DNA from 2 places in the Streptomyces sp. NBC_01546 genome. Region 1 is predicted to be linked to the other one. Evidence: riboswitches for the same ligand, from Rfam matches in the RefSeq annotation. Region 1 holds a riboswitch; the other holds the start of a gene.

Region 1 (7,405 bases):
CGTCGGCAGGTGACCCCTGCTGCGTCGGAACGCCCGTCGGGCCGGTGCCGAACGGGTACTCGCGCAGCTTGCGCCAGACCCCGTCCGAGCCCTGCTCGTAGAGCGCGAAGCCCGCGCAGACCCATTCGGCCGCGTACTCGGCGAGGGTCGTGAACGCCAGGTCCATCGCCTCCTCGGAGATCCCGTGGGCGACCGTGACGTGGGGGTGGTACGGGAAGGCCAGCTCCCGGCTGAGCGGCCCGTCGGGGTCGCGGACCTCGCCCTGGAGGCGGGTGCAGCCCGCGGCGCCCTCGACGACCTGGACGAAGACGACCGGCGAGAGGGGACGGAAGGTTCCCGTCCCGCCCAGCCGCATCCGGAAGGCCCGGAACGCGGCGGCGACCTCGGCCAGGTGGGCGCGGATCTCGGTGAGCCGGTCCGCCTCCACCTCGGTCGGCGGGACGAGGGTGACATGCGTGGGGATGCCGTGCGCGGCAGCGTCCCCGAAGCCGGCGCGCAGCTGCTGGAGCTGGCTGCCGTGCGGCTCCGGGACCGCGATCGAAACGCCGAGCGTTACGGTCCCCACGTATCTCTCCTCCGTCGATTTGGATGGACTTCTGCCGCCAGTGTGAGGCCAGTACCCCCGGTCTCGCCAGGGCCTCTTTTCCTCAGTGCTTGGCGGGCAGGAATCCCAGGCGGTCGTACGTCTGCGCGAGGGTCTCGGCGGCGACCGCCCGGGCCTTCTCCGCGCCCTTGGCCAGGATGGAGTCCAGCGTCTCGGGGTCGTCCAGGTATTCCTGGGTGCGCTGCTTGAAGGGTGTGACGAAATCGACCATCACACCGGCCAGGTCGGTCTTCAGCGCGCCGTAGCCCTTGCCCTCGTACCTCGCCTCCAGGGCGGGGATCGTCTCGCCCGTGAGGGTGGAGTAGATCGTGAGCAGGTTGCTGACGCCGGGCTTCTTCTCGGCGTCGAAGCGGATCTCGGCTTCGGCGTCGGTGACCGCGCTCTTGATCTTCTTCTCGGTGACCTTGGGCTCGTCGAGGAGGTTGACCAGGCCCTTGGGGGACGACGCGGACTTCGACATCTTGATCGCCGGGTCCTGGAGGTCGTAGATCTTCGCGACCTCCTTGACGATGTGCGCGGCGGGCAGCGTGAAGGTCTGGCCGAAGCGCTGGTTGAAGCGCTCGGCCAGGTCGCGGGTCAGCTCGATGTGCTGGCGCTGGTCCTCGCCGACGGGGACCGAGTTCGCCTGGTAGAGCAGGATGTCGGCGACCTGGAGGATCGGGTACGTGAACAGGCCGACGGTGGCGTTGTTGACGCCGCCCTTGGCGGACTTGTCCTTGAACTGGGTCATCCGGCTGGCCTCGCCGAAGCCCGTGATGCAGTTCATGACCCAGCCGAGCTGTGCGTGCTCGGGCACGTGGCTCTGGATGAAGAGCGTGCAGCGCTCGGGGTCCAGGCCGGCGGCTAGCAGCTGCGCGGCGGAGAGGCGGGTGTTCGCGCGGAGATCCTTCGGATCCTGCGGCATGGTGATCGCGTGCAGGTCGACGACCATGTAGAACGCGTCGTGCGTCTCCTGGAGGGCGACGTACTGGCGGATGGCTCCGAGGTAGTTCCCGAGGTGGAACGAACCGGAGGTGGGCTGGATGCCGGAGAGCGCGCGAGGACGATCAGAAGCCATGGCTTCATTCTCTCAGGTGCGGGGGCGGGCTCGGGCCCGCCGCTGGCCGGATCCTTCCGGGTCGCACCGGGCCGCGCCGTGCCGCGCCGGGGTACCGGGCAGTAGCGGCCCGTCCGGATCCCACCCCGGCCGAGCGACCGATTTCCCCGCGCCTCGATCGCCGGGCGGGCTGATTGCCGCGCAGCGGCAAATCCAGCCCCGCCTGGGGGCCCCTCCCGGCGGTAGCTGGGGGAGTTTGAGGCGCGGGGGTCTGGGGGCGGAGCCCCCAGCGGCCGGGCCGCGGGTCAGGACAGGGGGAGGCCCGGGGCCGGGAAGGCCGACATCAGGGCCGTGACCTCGGCGCGGACCACGGCCAGCGCCGACTCGTCGGCCTTGGCGGCGGCGTCGACCGCCCGCGCGATCCAGTCCGCGACCTGCGGCATGTGCTCCGTCGACAGGCCGCGGGACGTCAGCGACGGCGTACCGATCCGGATCCCGGACGGATCGAACGGCTTGCGCGTGTCGAACGGCACCGTGTTGTAGTTCACCACGATCCCCGCCCGGTCCAGCGCCTTCGCCGCGACCTTGCCCGGCACGTCCTTGCCCGTCAGGTCGATCAGGATCAGGTGGTTGTCCGTACCGCCCGACACCAGGTCGAAGCCCCGCTCCAGCAGGGCCTGCGCCAGGGCCTTGGCGTTGGCCACGACCGCGTGCGCGTACGAGACGAACGCCGGCTGCGCCGCCTCGTGCAGCGCCACCGCGATTCCGGCCGTCGTCTGGTTGTGCGGACCGCCCTGGAGACCGGGGAAGACGGCCTTGTCGATGGCCTTCGCGTGCTCCTCGCGGCACATCAGCATCGCGCCGCGCGGCCCGCGCAGCGTCTTGTGCGTGGTCGTCGAGATCACGTCCACGTGACCCGCCGGGGACGGGTGCGCCCCGCCCGCGATCAGGCCCGCGATGTGGGCCACGTCCGCGACCAGGACCGAGCCCGCCTCCTCGGCGATCGAGGCGAAGGCCGCGAAGTCGATCGTGCGCGGCAGCGCCGTGCCACCACAGAAGATGATCTTCGGCCGCTCCGCCAGTGCCTGGTCGCGCACCGCGTCGTAGTCGATCAGGCCGGTGCCGGGCCGGACGCCGTACTGGACGCCCCGGAACCAGGAGCCCGTCGCCGAGACGCCCCAGCCGTGGGTCAGGTGCCCGCCCATCGGCAGCGCCATGCCCATCACCGTGTCGCCCGGCTTGGCGAAGGCCAGGTAGACGGCCAGGTTCGCGGGCGAGCCGGAGTACGGCTGGACGTTGGCGTGCTCCACCCCGAACAGGCCCTTCGCCCGCTCGACGGCGAGGGCCTCGACGCGGTCGATGTTCTGCTGGCCCTCGTAGTAGCGGCGGCCCGGGTAGCCCTCGCTGTACTTGTTCTGGAGCACCGTGCCGGAGGCCTCGAGGACGGCGGCGGACACGTAGTTCTCACTGGGGATCAGGCGCAGGGTCTCGGCCTGCAGGGTTTCCTCCGCCGCGACGAAGGACGCCAGCTCGGGGTCGGTCGCGGACAGGGCGGGATGGCGGCTCGCGGACATGGCGGGCTCCTCCGGGGTCGATGTGATCGGTACCCCGCGAGGCCCAGGCGAGCGGCCCTGTGTGCGGTCCAGCGCGCACGACTCCCCCGGAGTTCGTTCTCCGTACGCCAGTCGCCGTGCGTACCGACCACCTTAGCGGGCGCGCCACGAGAAAGGTTTCTCCGTCCTGTATACGAGCGAGGATGGACAGTGACGCCACCCTCGTCACAGGCCTGACGGACGATCGGAGACCCCGTGTCGAAAACTTCTGATGCAATCCGCTCCGCCGACGCGCACAGCGCGCACAACTATCACCCGCTGCCCGTCGTCGTCGCTTCCGCGGACGGCGCGTGGATGACCGACGTGGAGGGCCGCCGGTACCTGGACATGCTCGCCGGCTACTCGGCGCTCAACTTCGGCCACGGCAACCGCCGTCTGCTCGACGCCGCCCGCGCCCAGCTGGAGCGGGTCACGCTCACCTCGCGGGCCTTCTTCCACGACCGCTTCGCCGACTTCTGCACCGAACTCGCGTCGCTGTGCGGCAAGGAGATGGTGCTGCCCATGAACACGGGCGCGGAGGCCGTGGAGACGGCCGTGAAGACCGCCCGCAAGTGGGGTTACGAGGTCAAGGGCGTCCCGGACGGCCACGCCAAGATCGTGGTCGCCGCCGACAACTTCCACGGCCGGACGACGACCATCGTCTCCTTCTCCACGGACCACGAATCGCGCGACCACTTCGGTCCGTACACGCCGGGCTTCGAGATCGTCCCGTACGGGGACCTCACCGCGCTGGCCCACGCCGTCACCGAGAACACGGTCGCCGTCCTGCTGGAGCCGATCCAGGGCGAGGCGGGGGTGCTGGTGCCGCCCGCCGGGTACCTGAGCGGCGTACGGGAGCTCACGCGCGAGCGGAACGTCCTGTTCATGGCGGACGAGATCCAGTCGGGGCTGGGCCGGACCGGCAAGACCTTCGCGTGCGAGCACGAGGGGGTCGTCCCCGACGTGTACATCCTCGGCAAGGCCCTCGGCGGCGGGGTGGTGCCCGTATCGGCCGTGGTCGCCGACCGGGACGTGCTCGGGGTGTTCCGGCCGGGCGAGCACGGGTCCACCTTCGGCGGGAACCCGCTGGCCTGCGCCGTCGCCCTGGAGGTCATCGCGATGCTGAAGACCGGCGAGTACCAGCAGCGCGCCACCGAGCTCGGCGACCACCTGCACCGGGAGCTGAACCTGCTGGTCGGCGGGGGTGCGGTGACCGCCGTACGGGGGCGGGGGCTGTGGGCGGGCGTGGACATCGACCCGTCGCGCGGGACCGGACGGCAGATCTCCGAGAAGCTGATGGAACTGGGCGTGCTGGTGAAGGACACCCACGGGTCGACGATCCGCATCGCCCCGCCGCTGGTGATCAGCAAGGAGGACCTGGACTGGGGGCTGGACCAGCTCAGGTCTCTCCTGGCCGCCTGATCAGAGGATGCCGTTCCCTACAAGATGACGTGGGGCAGGAAGCGGGCGTACTCGTCCGTGACCGGCCCCGCCGATTCGCGGATGCCGAGCCCCGCCGCCTCGTCCTCGACGACCCACGCGCCGAGCACCACCCGGTTGCCGTCGAAGTCGGGCAGCGGGGCCAGGCCCTGGAAGCAGTACCGCTCGTCGTCCAGCGCCGCGAACGGCTCGCCGCCGGGTTCGTGAAGGGTGACCCCGGCGCCCTCGCGGCCCAGCAGCGGCTTGGCGACGTAACCGCCCTCGTCGGCCAGCTCGCGCGGGCCGTCGAGGTAGGCGGGCAGCAGGTTGGGGTGTTCCGGGAAGAGCTCCCACAGGATCGCGAGCAGCGCCTTGTTGGACAGCAGCATCTTCCACAGCGGCTCGATCCAGCAGGTGGTACCGGAGCCGCCGCCGTGGTCGTAGGTGCCGAGGACCTGGGGGCCGAACTGGTCCGTGGCCAGCCACTCCCAGGGGTAGAGCTTGAAGCAGCTGCGGATGAAGCGGAGCTTCTCGTCAACGAAGCGGCCGGACAGGCTGTCCCACCCGATCTGCTCGACGGAAAGGGCCTGGGTGTCCAGGCCCGCCTGCTCGGCGGTCTCCTGGAGGTAGGCGACCGTCATCAGGTCCTCGCCGAGCTCGTCCGTCTCGGAGTGCGCGAAGTGCAGCGGGCCGGGCGGCAGCAGCTCGGCCTGCCGGCGCCAGGCGTCGACGAGGCGTTCGTGGAGGGAGTTCCACTGGTCGGCGCCGGGGAAGCGCTCCTCCATCCAGAACCACTGCGGACTGGCCGCCTCCACCAGGGAGGTCGGGGTGTCGGCGTTGTACTCCAGCATCTTGGCCGGGCTGCCGGTGCCGTCGTAGCGCAGGTCGAAACGGCCGTAGAGGGAGGGCTGTTCGGCACGGCGGCGCCAGGACTCGGCGATCAGCGCGGCCAGTTTGGGGTCGGTGATGCCGAGGTCGGCGAAGCGGTCGTGCTCGACGATGTGCGCGGCAGCGGCCAGGCACATGGCGTGCAGTTCCTCGACCACGTTCTCCAGCGCCTCCACCTCGGGGAGGGAGAAGGAGTAGTACGCGCTCTCGTCCCAGTAGGGGCGCAGGGAGTCGTCGGGGTAGCGGGTGAGGGGGTAGATCAGCCCCTGTTCCTCGACGGTCTTCTGCCAGTCGGGGCGGGGCTCGATGGTGTGCCGCTTCATGTGCTTCTTGCCTGTTCCTCAGCCGCCGCTGGAGCCGGAGCTGGAGTGGCCGCCGATGCCGCCGCGGGTGACGGCGGACTTGTCGAAGCTGCCGCCGGTGACCTTGCCGGACCGGACGGAGCCGCCGTAGTAGTACGCGCCGGTGCCGCCGCTCTTGCACTCCTTGTTGTTCAGGTGTTCCAGCGTGGAGCGGGACGCGCAGCGCTTGTCCGGCTCGTTGCTGCTGCCGCAGGCCACGAGTGTGGCCGCGAGCAGGCCCATGCCGCCGAGCGCGACGGCGCCCGAGCGCATACGGCGCGTGTTGGTGCTGCTGCTGTCCATGTCTGCTGCTCCCCTAGGCCCTGGCGTGCTCCCGACAGACTAGAGCGGGGCCCCGGGCCGATGGAATCCGGCCGTCGTGAGATCCGTGACCTAGAGTCAGTTCGTGCTCATTGGGATGATTTGCGCGCTCGGTGCGGCGATCTGTTTCGGCACGGCATCCGTTCTGCAGGCGGTGGCGGCGCGGGCCGCGGAGCCGGGGACGGGGTCCGGGGTGGACCCGGCGCTGTTGATGCGGGCGCTGCGGCAATGGCGATATCTCGCCGGTCTGGGCCTGGACGCGGTGGGCTTCGTCCTCCAGATCATCGCGCTGCGCCACATCCCGATCTACGCGGTGGGGGCCGCGCTGGCCGCGAGTCTGGCCGTGACGGCCGTGGTCGCGTCCCGGCTGCTGAAGGTCCGGCTGTCGCGGACGGAGTGGGGCGCGGTGTGGGTGGTGTGCGCGGGGCTGCTGATGCTGGGGCTGGCCTCCGGCGAGGAGGGCTCGGGGACCGGGTCACTCGCGCTGGAGCTGGGGCTGCTGGTGGTGGCGGGGCTGGTGCTGCTGGTCGGGATGGTGGCGGGCCGGCTCCCGGACGGGCCGCGGGCGCTGGTCCTGGGCCTGGCCGCGGGGACGGGCTTCGGGGTGGTGGAGGTCTCGGTGCGGCTCATCGATTCCTTCTGGGACCTGCGGGACCCCGCCCTGTACGCACTGCTGCTGGGCGGCGGCGCGGCCTTCCTGCTGCTCACCTCGGCGCTCCAGCGCGGCTCGGTGACAGCGGCGACGGCCGGGCTGGTGCTGGGCGAGACGATCGGCCCGGCGGTGGTGGGCGTGGTCTGGCTCGGCGACCGCACCCGCGAGGGCCTGGCCTGGCTGGCGATCCTCGGCTTCGTCGTGGCGATCGCCGGATCCCTGGCCCTGGCCCGCTTCGGCGAGCCGCCGGAGGTCGCGGAACCGCTGCCGACGCCGTGACCACGCCTCCTACGGCAACGCCGCGGAGAGGGCCGCCAAGGTCGGCGCCCACGCGCTGTCCGACGGAGTCCCGTAGCCGACGACCAGGGCGTCGCGCGGCGGAAGGTCCGCCTCCGGGTGGCGGAACGCGGGCAGGCCCTCCAGGGACAGGTCCTGCCAGGCCGCCGACTGGAGCAACGAGCGCTCCGTCCCCGCCGGAAGGTCCAGCACCGCGTGCAGCCCCGCCGCGATCCCCGACACCCCGACCCGGTCGCCGACGGCCGCCACCAGCTC
Region 2 (7,405 bases), 1.7 Mb from region 1:
GTCTGACCGTCGTCGCCGACGCCGAGCTGGCCCGCGCCCAGAACATCTCCGTCGCCGCCGTCAGTGCCACCGCCGGGGAGATCTACATCAACCCGCTGCGCACGTTCGGGGACGAGGAGTGGCGGTTCATCCTCGCCCACGAGATGCTGCACGCCGCCCTGCGCCACGGCGAGCGCCGCGGCGCCCGCGACCCGTACCTGCACAACGTCGCCGCCGACTACGTGGTCAACGGCTGGCTGGTGGAGATGGGCGTCGGCGAGATGCCCGAAGGGCTGCTCCACGACCCCGCGCTGCGGGACCTGTCAGTGGAGGAGGTCTACGACCGCATCACCACCGACCTGCGCCGCATGCGCCGCCTCGCCACCCTGCGCGGCAAGGGCCTCGGGGACATCCTGGGCGAGCCGCTGCCCCACCCGGGGAGCGGCCCGTACACGGACCTCGACGAGTTCTACCGGCGCGGCCTGGTCCAGGGCTTCGACCTGCACGCGTACGGGGAGCGCGGCCTGCTGCCCGCCGGTCTGATCCAGGAGATCCGGGCGCTCGCCCACCCGCCGGTGCCCTGGGACGCCCGGCTCGCCCGCTGGTTCGACGAGTACGTGCCGCGGCCCGTGCCCGTACGGTCCTACGCCCGCCCGGCGCGCCGCCAGGCCTCCACCCCGGACATCCCCCGCGCGGGCCGTTGCTTCCCGCCCGAGGAGGTGGCCCGCTGCACCTTCGGAGTGGTGCTCGACACCTCGGGGTCGATGGACAGCGCCCTGCTCGGCAAGGCGCTGGGCGCCATCGCCTCGTACGCCGAAGCCCGCGACGTACCGGCGGCACGCGTCGTCTTCTGCGACGCGGCGCCGTACGACGCGGGCTATCTGCCCCCGGGTGAGATCGCGGGCCGGGTGAAGGTGCGAGGCCGGGGCGGGACCGTACTGCAACCGGGCATCGACCTGCTGCAGCGGGCGGAGGACTTCCCGCCCGGGGCCCCGGTGCTGGTGATCACGGACGGGTGGTGCGACACCCTGCGGATCCGGCGCGAGCACGCCTATCTGGTTCCGCAGGGTGCCTCCCTGCCGTTCACGCCACGAGGGCCCGTCTTCCGGCTGGCCTGACCGGTTTAGTCCAGGTAGTCGCGCAGCACCTGCGAACGCGACGGGTGGCGCAGCTTCGACATGGTCTTGGACTCGATCTGGCGGATGCGCTCACGGGTGACCCCGTACACGCGGCCGATCTCGTCCAGGGTCTTCGGCTGGCCGTCGTTGAGGCCGTAGCGCATGGAGACCACGCCCGCCTCGCGCTCGGAGAGCGTGCCCAGGATGGACTGGAGCTGCTCCTGGAGGAAGGTGAAGGAGACCGCGTCCGCGGGCACGACCGCCTCGGAGTCCTCGATGAGGTCACCGAACTCGCTGTCGCCCTCCTCACCCAGGGGGGTGTGCAGGGAGATCGGCTCGCGGCCGTACTTCTGGACCTCGATGACCTTCTCGGGGGTCATGTCGAGTTCCTTGCCCAGCTCCTCCGGGGTGGGCTCGCGGCCCAGGTCCTGGAGCATCTGGCGCTGCACGCGGGCGAGCTTGTTGATGATCTCGACCATGTGCACCGGGATGCGGATGGTGCGCGACTGGTCGGCCATGGCACGCGTGATCGCCTGCCGGATCCACCAGGTCGCATACGTGGAGAACTTGAAGCCCTTGGTGTAGTCGAACTTCTCCACGGCGCGGATCAGGCCGACGTTGCCCTCCTGGATCAGGTCCAGGAAGAGCATGCCGCGGCCGGTGTAGCGCTTGGCGAGGGAGACCACGAGGCGGAGGTTGGCCTCCAGCAGGTGGTTCTTCGCACGGCGGCCGTCCTCGACCAGGATCTCCAGCTCGCGCTTGAAGGCGGGCTTGTGGTCCTCCTCCTCTTCGAGCTTGTACTCGGAGAACAGGCCCGCCTCGATGCGCTTGGCGAGCTCGACCTCCTGCTCGGCGTTGAGGAGCGGCACCTTGCCGATGAGCTTGAGGTAGTCCTTGACGGGGTCGGCGGTGGCACCGGCCACCATGACCGTCTGCGCCGGGGCGTCGTCCTCGTCGTCGTCGGACAGCACGAAGCCCTGGGTGCCGCCGGCCTTGGGAGTCTCCTCCTCGGCCTCGTCGGCGAGGTCCTCGGCTGCCCAGTCCTCGCCCTCGGCCGCGGGGGTCTCGCCCTCGTCGGCGTCCTTGGCGCTGGTCTTCTTCGCCGCCGTCTTCTTGGTGGCGGTCTTCTTCGCGGCGGTCGCGGTCTTCTTGACCGTCCGCTTCTTCGGCTCGGCGGCGGCCTCGGCCGTCGCCTCGTCCTCGGTGGCGGGGGCCGACGGAGCGGATATCGCCGCAGCGGTGGCCGGGGCGGCGGCCGAGGCCTTGCGCGCGCCGATGGGGCGCGGCGCCGCGGCGGCCTTCTTGGCCACGGTGCGGGCGGGGGCGGCGGCTGCCTTGCGGGGCTTCTTGGCGGCAGCCTTGGTGGCGGGGGCGGCGCTGACGTGGAGGGCGACACCCTCCTCGTCCAGGACCTGGTTCAGGCTGCGCAGGACCCGCTTCCACTGGTCCACCGGGATGCGGCCGGCCTCGAAGGCCTGGCGCACGTCGTCACCGTTGATGTGACCCTGCTCGCGGCCGCGCTCGACGAGCGCGACGAGGGCCTCCGATTCGGCGATCTCCGGAGGGAACGTACGGGACGGGCTGAGCGACACAAGGAGCCTCTCGTTGCGAACAGATATGGGGTGGGCGGGACATCATCGCGCGGACTCGGGAAACAGACCCGAGGGGGGTCTGTATTCCGGGGCCGCGCGAGGACACCTGTCGGTTCATCGCATGCCCGAGTCGATTCGTTACGCGCTGAATTGAGTGACCTGCGCCACGCTGTGGCCGCGCAACCTAATCGGCGTGGATCCGTCCGCCCTCATTCGTCATCCCGTTTTGCGGGCTTCGATGAGGAAGCGGGCGGTGTGCGCGACGAACGGGCCTTCGTGTTCGATCTGTTCGTGCAGCTCGCGCAACCGGTCCCGGTACTGCCCGACCGTGAAGCCGGGCACCATCCAGATCACCTTCCGGAGAAAGTAGATCACGGCTCCGATGTCGTGGAACTCCGTGCGCAGCCGTTCCGAGCGCAGATCGACGACTTCGAGGCCGGCTTTGGTGGCGTCGGTCACCGCGTCGTCGGGGTGCCGGCCGCGCCGGATCTCCTCCGGCTGCGGGCCGAGGAAGAACTCGACCAGCTCGAAGACGCTCGCCGGACCGACCTGCTGGGACAGGTACGTGCCGCCGGGCCGCAGGACCCGCGCGATCTCGTCCCACCAGATGGTCACCGGGTGCCGGCTGGTGACCAGCTCGAAGGCCTCGTCGCCGAAGGGCAGCGGCGGCTCGTCTGCGTCGGCGACCACCACCGCGCCCAGCGGGTGCAGCAGCCGGGTCGCCCGCTCGATGTTCGGCGGCCAGGACTCGGTGGCCGCCATCAGCGGGGGCAGGGGCCCCGCCCCGGCCAGCACCTCACCGCCGCCGGTCTGGATGTCCAGCGCGGACCGGACACGGGCCAGGCGCTCGCCGAGCAGCCCCTGGTAGCCCCAGGACGGGCGCTGCTCGGTGGCCCGGCCGTCGAGCCAGGAGAAGTCCCAGCCCTCCACGGAAACCGACTCGGCCTCTGCGACAAGATGGTCGAAAGTGCGCGTCATGCATTGATCGTCGCAGGTCGGACCCAGGCGAACCACCGGATATGTCGACTACAGTGGTCGGCGGGCCGTGACTGGCGTTCGGGTGGATCACCACCGGGGAGCGGCCCGGCGTACGTGTCGTACGCCGACTGCCGCGCGCCTGGGCGAACCGCGAACCGCGATACGCAGCGACGTTCAGGAGACCCCGTGACGACTGCCCAGACTGCCACTGCCTCTGCCCAGCTGATGGACGGCACCGCCCTCGCCCGCCGCATCTCGGAGCAGACCGCCGCCTACGCGGCCAAGATCACCGAGCGCACCGGCACCGCGCCCTGTCTCGCGACCGTGCTGGTCGGTGAGGACCCCGCCTCCGTCACCTACGTGCGCATGAAGCAGAACCGTTGCGCCAAGGCCGGGATCACCTCCCGCCACGTGGAGCTGCCGGCCGAGACCACCACCGAGGAACTGGTCGCCACCCTCACCGCGCTCTCCGAGGACCCGGAGATCAGCGGCATCCTGCTCCAGCACCCCGTCCCGCACCACATCGACGAGCGCGCCGCCTTCGAGGCCATCGCCCCCGGCAAGGACGTCGACGGCGTCACCATGCACTCCTTCGCCGCCATGGGCTTCGGCCTGCCGGGCTTCGTCTCCTGCACCCCCGGCGGCATCATGCGCCTGCTCGCCGCCTACGACGTGGACCTCACCGGCAAGCACGCCGTGGTCGTCGGCCGCAGCGCGATCCTGGGCAAGCCGGCCGGGATGCTGCTGCTGGAGCAGAACGCCACCGTCACCTACTGCCACTCCCGCACCCGGGACCTTCCCTCGATCGTGCGCCAGGCCGACGTGCTGGTCGCCGCCGTGGGCAAGGCCGAGTTCATCCGCGGCGAGGACATCAAGCCGGGCGCCGTGGTCCTGGACGCCGGGTACAACGAGGGCAACGTCGGCGACGTGCACTTCGAGTCCGCCGCCGCCCGCGCCTCGCTGATCACGCCGGTACCGGGCGGGGTCGGCCCGATGACCATCGCCGTGCTGCTGGAGCAGACCGTCCAGGCCGCCGCCGCGCAGGCCGGGCTGGCCCTCGCGGACCTCTGAGTCCCCTGAGAGCCGAACGCCCCGGGCCCTTGGGCCCGGGGCGCCGTGCTGTGCCGGAGCGGGTGCCGCGGCGGGTGCCGCGTATCCTGCGATAACGGGCCGGAAGACCGATCCGTGCCCCTTGCCCCGGGGCTCAGGTCCCCGCCGTGGCCGCCTCACGGGCCGCGGCGACGATGGGGGAGGTCTGGAACTCCCGGGCCAGGGCGTCCAGCGGTCCGCTGCCCAGCCGGTACGGGTCCGGGTGCCCGCCCTGCCCGGCGGCCGCCCTGCGCCGGCAGGCCGCGGCGAGCATGGCCGCGTCCGCGACCACGGCCGCCCGGGCCTCGCTCAGGCCTTGCCCGCGCGCCGCCTCGTACGCCGTGAGCCGCACGGCGGGGTCGAACCAGGAGGCCAGCGCCAGGATGCCGTCGTCGATGACGGACTCGCGGTGGATGAGGCGGATCCCGACCGGTGACCACCAGGCCAGCGGCACGGTCCGTACCCGGGCGGCCGCGCATCCGCGCAGCGCCTTCCACAGCGGATGCAGCCGCCGGTACCGGCTGAAGTCCTGCCAGGCCGCCGACCCGCCGGCCAGCGGGACCAGGAACCCCGCACCGATCATCAGGGCCGCCCCGGAGGCCAGCCACAGGGCCAGGTCCGCCGAGACCACCCAGTCCCGGCCGGCCCAGCGGGCCGCCACCGAGGCCCACTTCGCCCCGAGGTAGGTCAGGTCCAGCAGCCCGCCGAACACGATCAGCGCCAGCCCGGTGCGCAGCGGGCGCAGCGATCGGTCCGCGTGCCACAGCCACTTCCCGCACAGCAGGGTCAGCGCCGAGGTTCCGACGGTGTGGGCCAGCAGGAAGCAGACGACCATCTCGCGGATCCACGGCGTCGTGGCGTAGTACGTGTCCAGGTCCCGGACCCGTTCCACCGGCGCGTCGCCGATCACGAACAGCACGACGATCGCCACGGTCGCCGCGCCGTACGTGGCCACGGTAAGCCGGGTGGCCCGCCGCACGGTCGCGGGCGGGCCGCCGCGCCACTGCAGGACCAGTACCACGCACGTCCCCGAGAAGACGGTGATCAGACCGAAAACCAGCGGCGCGGAGAAGTTGACCACGCCGGTGAGCCGGTTGACCTTGGAGATCGTCGACGGCGACGCCAGGAACGTGAGGGGGGCGCCCACGACCAGCAGCGCGCACGCGGCCCGGATCAGGGGCTGGTCCCAGTCCCTGCGCAGCGTCGGCGCCTTGATCAGCAGAGCCAGGATCATGACGGATCCCGGCAGGTAGAGCAGGAGTCCGCCGCTCACCGGGCCTGTCCGACGGGGTCGGCCGGGCCGACCGGGTCCGACGGGTCCACCGGGTCCACCGGGTCCACAGGGCCCGTCACGGGTCCGGACGGGCCGGGCACCGGGCCGAGCCCGGCGACGGCCCGCTCGGCGGCGGTGAGGGGCGGCGCCTTGAGAGCGTCCCGGTCAGAGGCGCGCAGGACGTGCCAGACCACCGGAGGGCTGAGCCAGTGGGTGGGCGCGCTGCTCATGGTGAGCACCTTGAACAGGGCGGCGGTGAGCGCCTCGTGGGTGGTGGCCCCCGTCATCAGCCGGTTGACGTAGGCGTTGAGCAGGCCGGTTCCGGCGCGCGGCTTCATCCCGGTGGCCCCCGGGTACAGGATGTCCTGCGAGGTGGCGAGCTCCCAGGCGGTGCTCACCTGGGGGGCGATCGCGCGCTGCGCCTCGCGGCCGAAGCCGGGGTGGGCGAGCCCCTTCTGCCGGAGCAGGGAGCGTACGGCCAGCAGCCCCTGGGCGGCGACCGTCATGCCCTGCCCGTACAGCGGGTTGAAGGTGGCGACGGAGTCGCCGACGGCGAAGAAGCCGTCGGGCAGGTCGGCCTTCTCGAAGTAGATCCGGCGGTTGGCGGTGCCCTGGGTGACGGCGACGTCCGTCAGGGGCTTCTTGCCCTCGAGGAGTTCGCCGACGATCGGGTCCCGTATGCCCTTGGCGAAGGGGATGAACCGGTCGGGGTCGCCGGTCGGCTGGCCGCCGCGGGTGCCGGAGAGGGTGGCCTGCCACTGGCCGTTCTCGATGGGCACGATCGTGGCCGTCTGCCCGGGGACGGGCACCCGGGGGTCCGACTGCACGTTGACGATGGGGAAGCCCATCTCGTGGGCTCCGGCCGGGGCTTCGAAGATCCTCGTCGCGTAGACGAGGCCGGAGTCGACCTCGGCCTGCCGGATACCGGTCACGCCCAGTGCCTGGAGCCAGGTCCGGGCGCGCGAGCCGCGTCCGCTCGCGTCGACCACGAGGTCGGCGGCCAGCAGCAGGCCCTCCTCGTCCGCAGTGTCGACCCGGACGCCGGTGACCCGGGCCGCCGTGCCCTCCAGTGCGCGTACCCGGCTCTGCTCGAGCGTGGAGACGCCCTTCAGGCCGGTCACCCGGGCGCGGACCACCGAGTCGAGGAGGTCGCGGCTGCAGGAGATGTTGAACTGCTTCTCCCCGCAGCGCGGGATCCAGCCCTGCGCGGTCTTGGTCACCAGATCGGTGGGCAGGCTGCGGCGGATGGCGCCCGCGCCCGTCCAGTCGTCGGTGATGCCGGGCAGGATCTTCTCGATGGCGCGGGCGCCACCGGACCACAGGAGGTGGGTGTGCCGGGCCTGCGGGAGTCCGCGCCGCGGCGCCGGGCCCTCGGG

What was found. Region 1 has a riboswitch for ZMP and ZTP ahead of glyA (serine hydroxymethyltransferase). Riboswitches for the same ligand answer to the same signal wherever they lie in the genome.
Region 2: it holds a riboswitch for ZMP and ZTP, as region 1 does, so the genes downstream of both, OHA89_RS08105 (bifunctional 5,10-methylenetetrahydrofolate dehydrogenase/5,10-methenyltetrahydrofolate cyclohydrolase) here and glyA (serine hydroxymethyltransferase) in region 1, are expected to answer to the same signal.

What each region holds. Positions count from the first base shown of each region.
Region 1 covers NZ_CP109379.1:3,426,452-3,433,856, forward strand. The annotation lists gene OHA89_RS15405 (2'-5' RNA ligase family protein) at 1-565, opposite strand, end outside; gene trpS (tryptophan--tRNA ligase) at 648-1,661, opposite strand; gene glyA (serine hydroxymethyltransferase) at 1,946-3,214, opposite strand; ZMP/ZTP riboswitch at 3,249-3,339, opposite strand; gene rocD (ornithine--oxo-acid transaminase) at 3,449-4,654, shown strand; gene OHA89_RS15425 (glutathionylspermidine synthase family protein) at 4,672-5,862, opposite strand; gene OHA89_RS15430 (hypothetical protein) at 5,881-6,183, opposite strand; gene OHA89_RS15435 (hypothetical protein) at 6,299-7,132, shown strand; gene OHA89_RS15440 (PLP-dependent aminotransferase family protein) at 7,142-7,405, opposite strand, start outside.
Region 2 covers NZ_CP109379.1:1,692,146-1,699,550, reverse strand. The annotation lists gene OHA89_RS08120 (DUF2201 family putative metallopeptidase) at 1-1,097, shown strand, start outside; gene OHA89_RS08115 (RNA polymerase sigma factor) at 1,103-2,689, opposite strand; gene OHA89_RS08110 (class I SAM-dependent methyltransferase) at 2,906-3,667, opposite strand; ZMP/ZTP riboswitch at 3,725-3,819, shown strand; gene OHA89_RS08105 (bifunctional 5,10-methylenetetrahydrofolate dehydrogenase/5,10-methenyltetrahydrofolate cyclohydrolase) at 3,893-4,738, shown strand; gene OHA89_RS08100 (DUF6545 domain-containing protein) at 4,872-6,029, opposite strand; gene OHA89_RS08095 (NAD(P)/FAD-dependent oxidoreductase) at 6,026-7,405, opposite strand, start outside.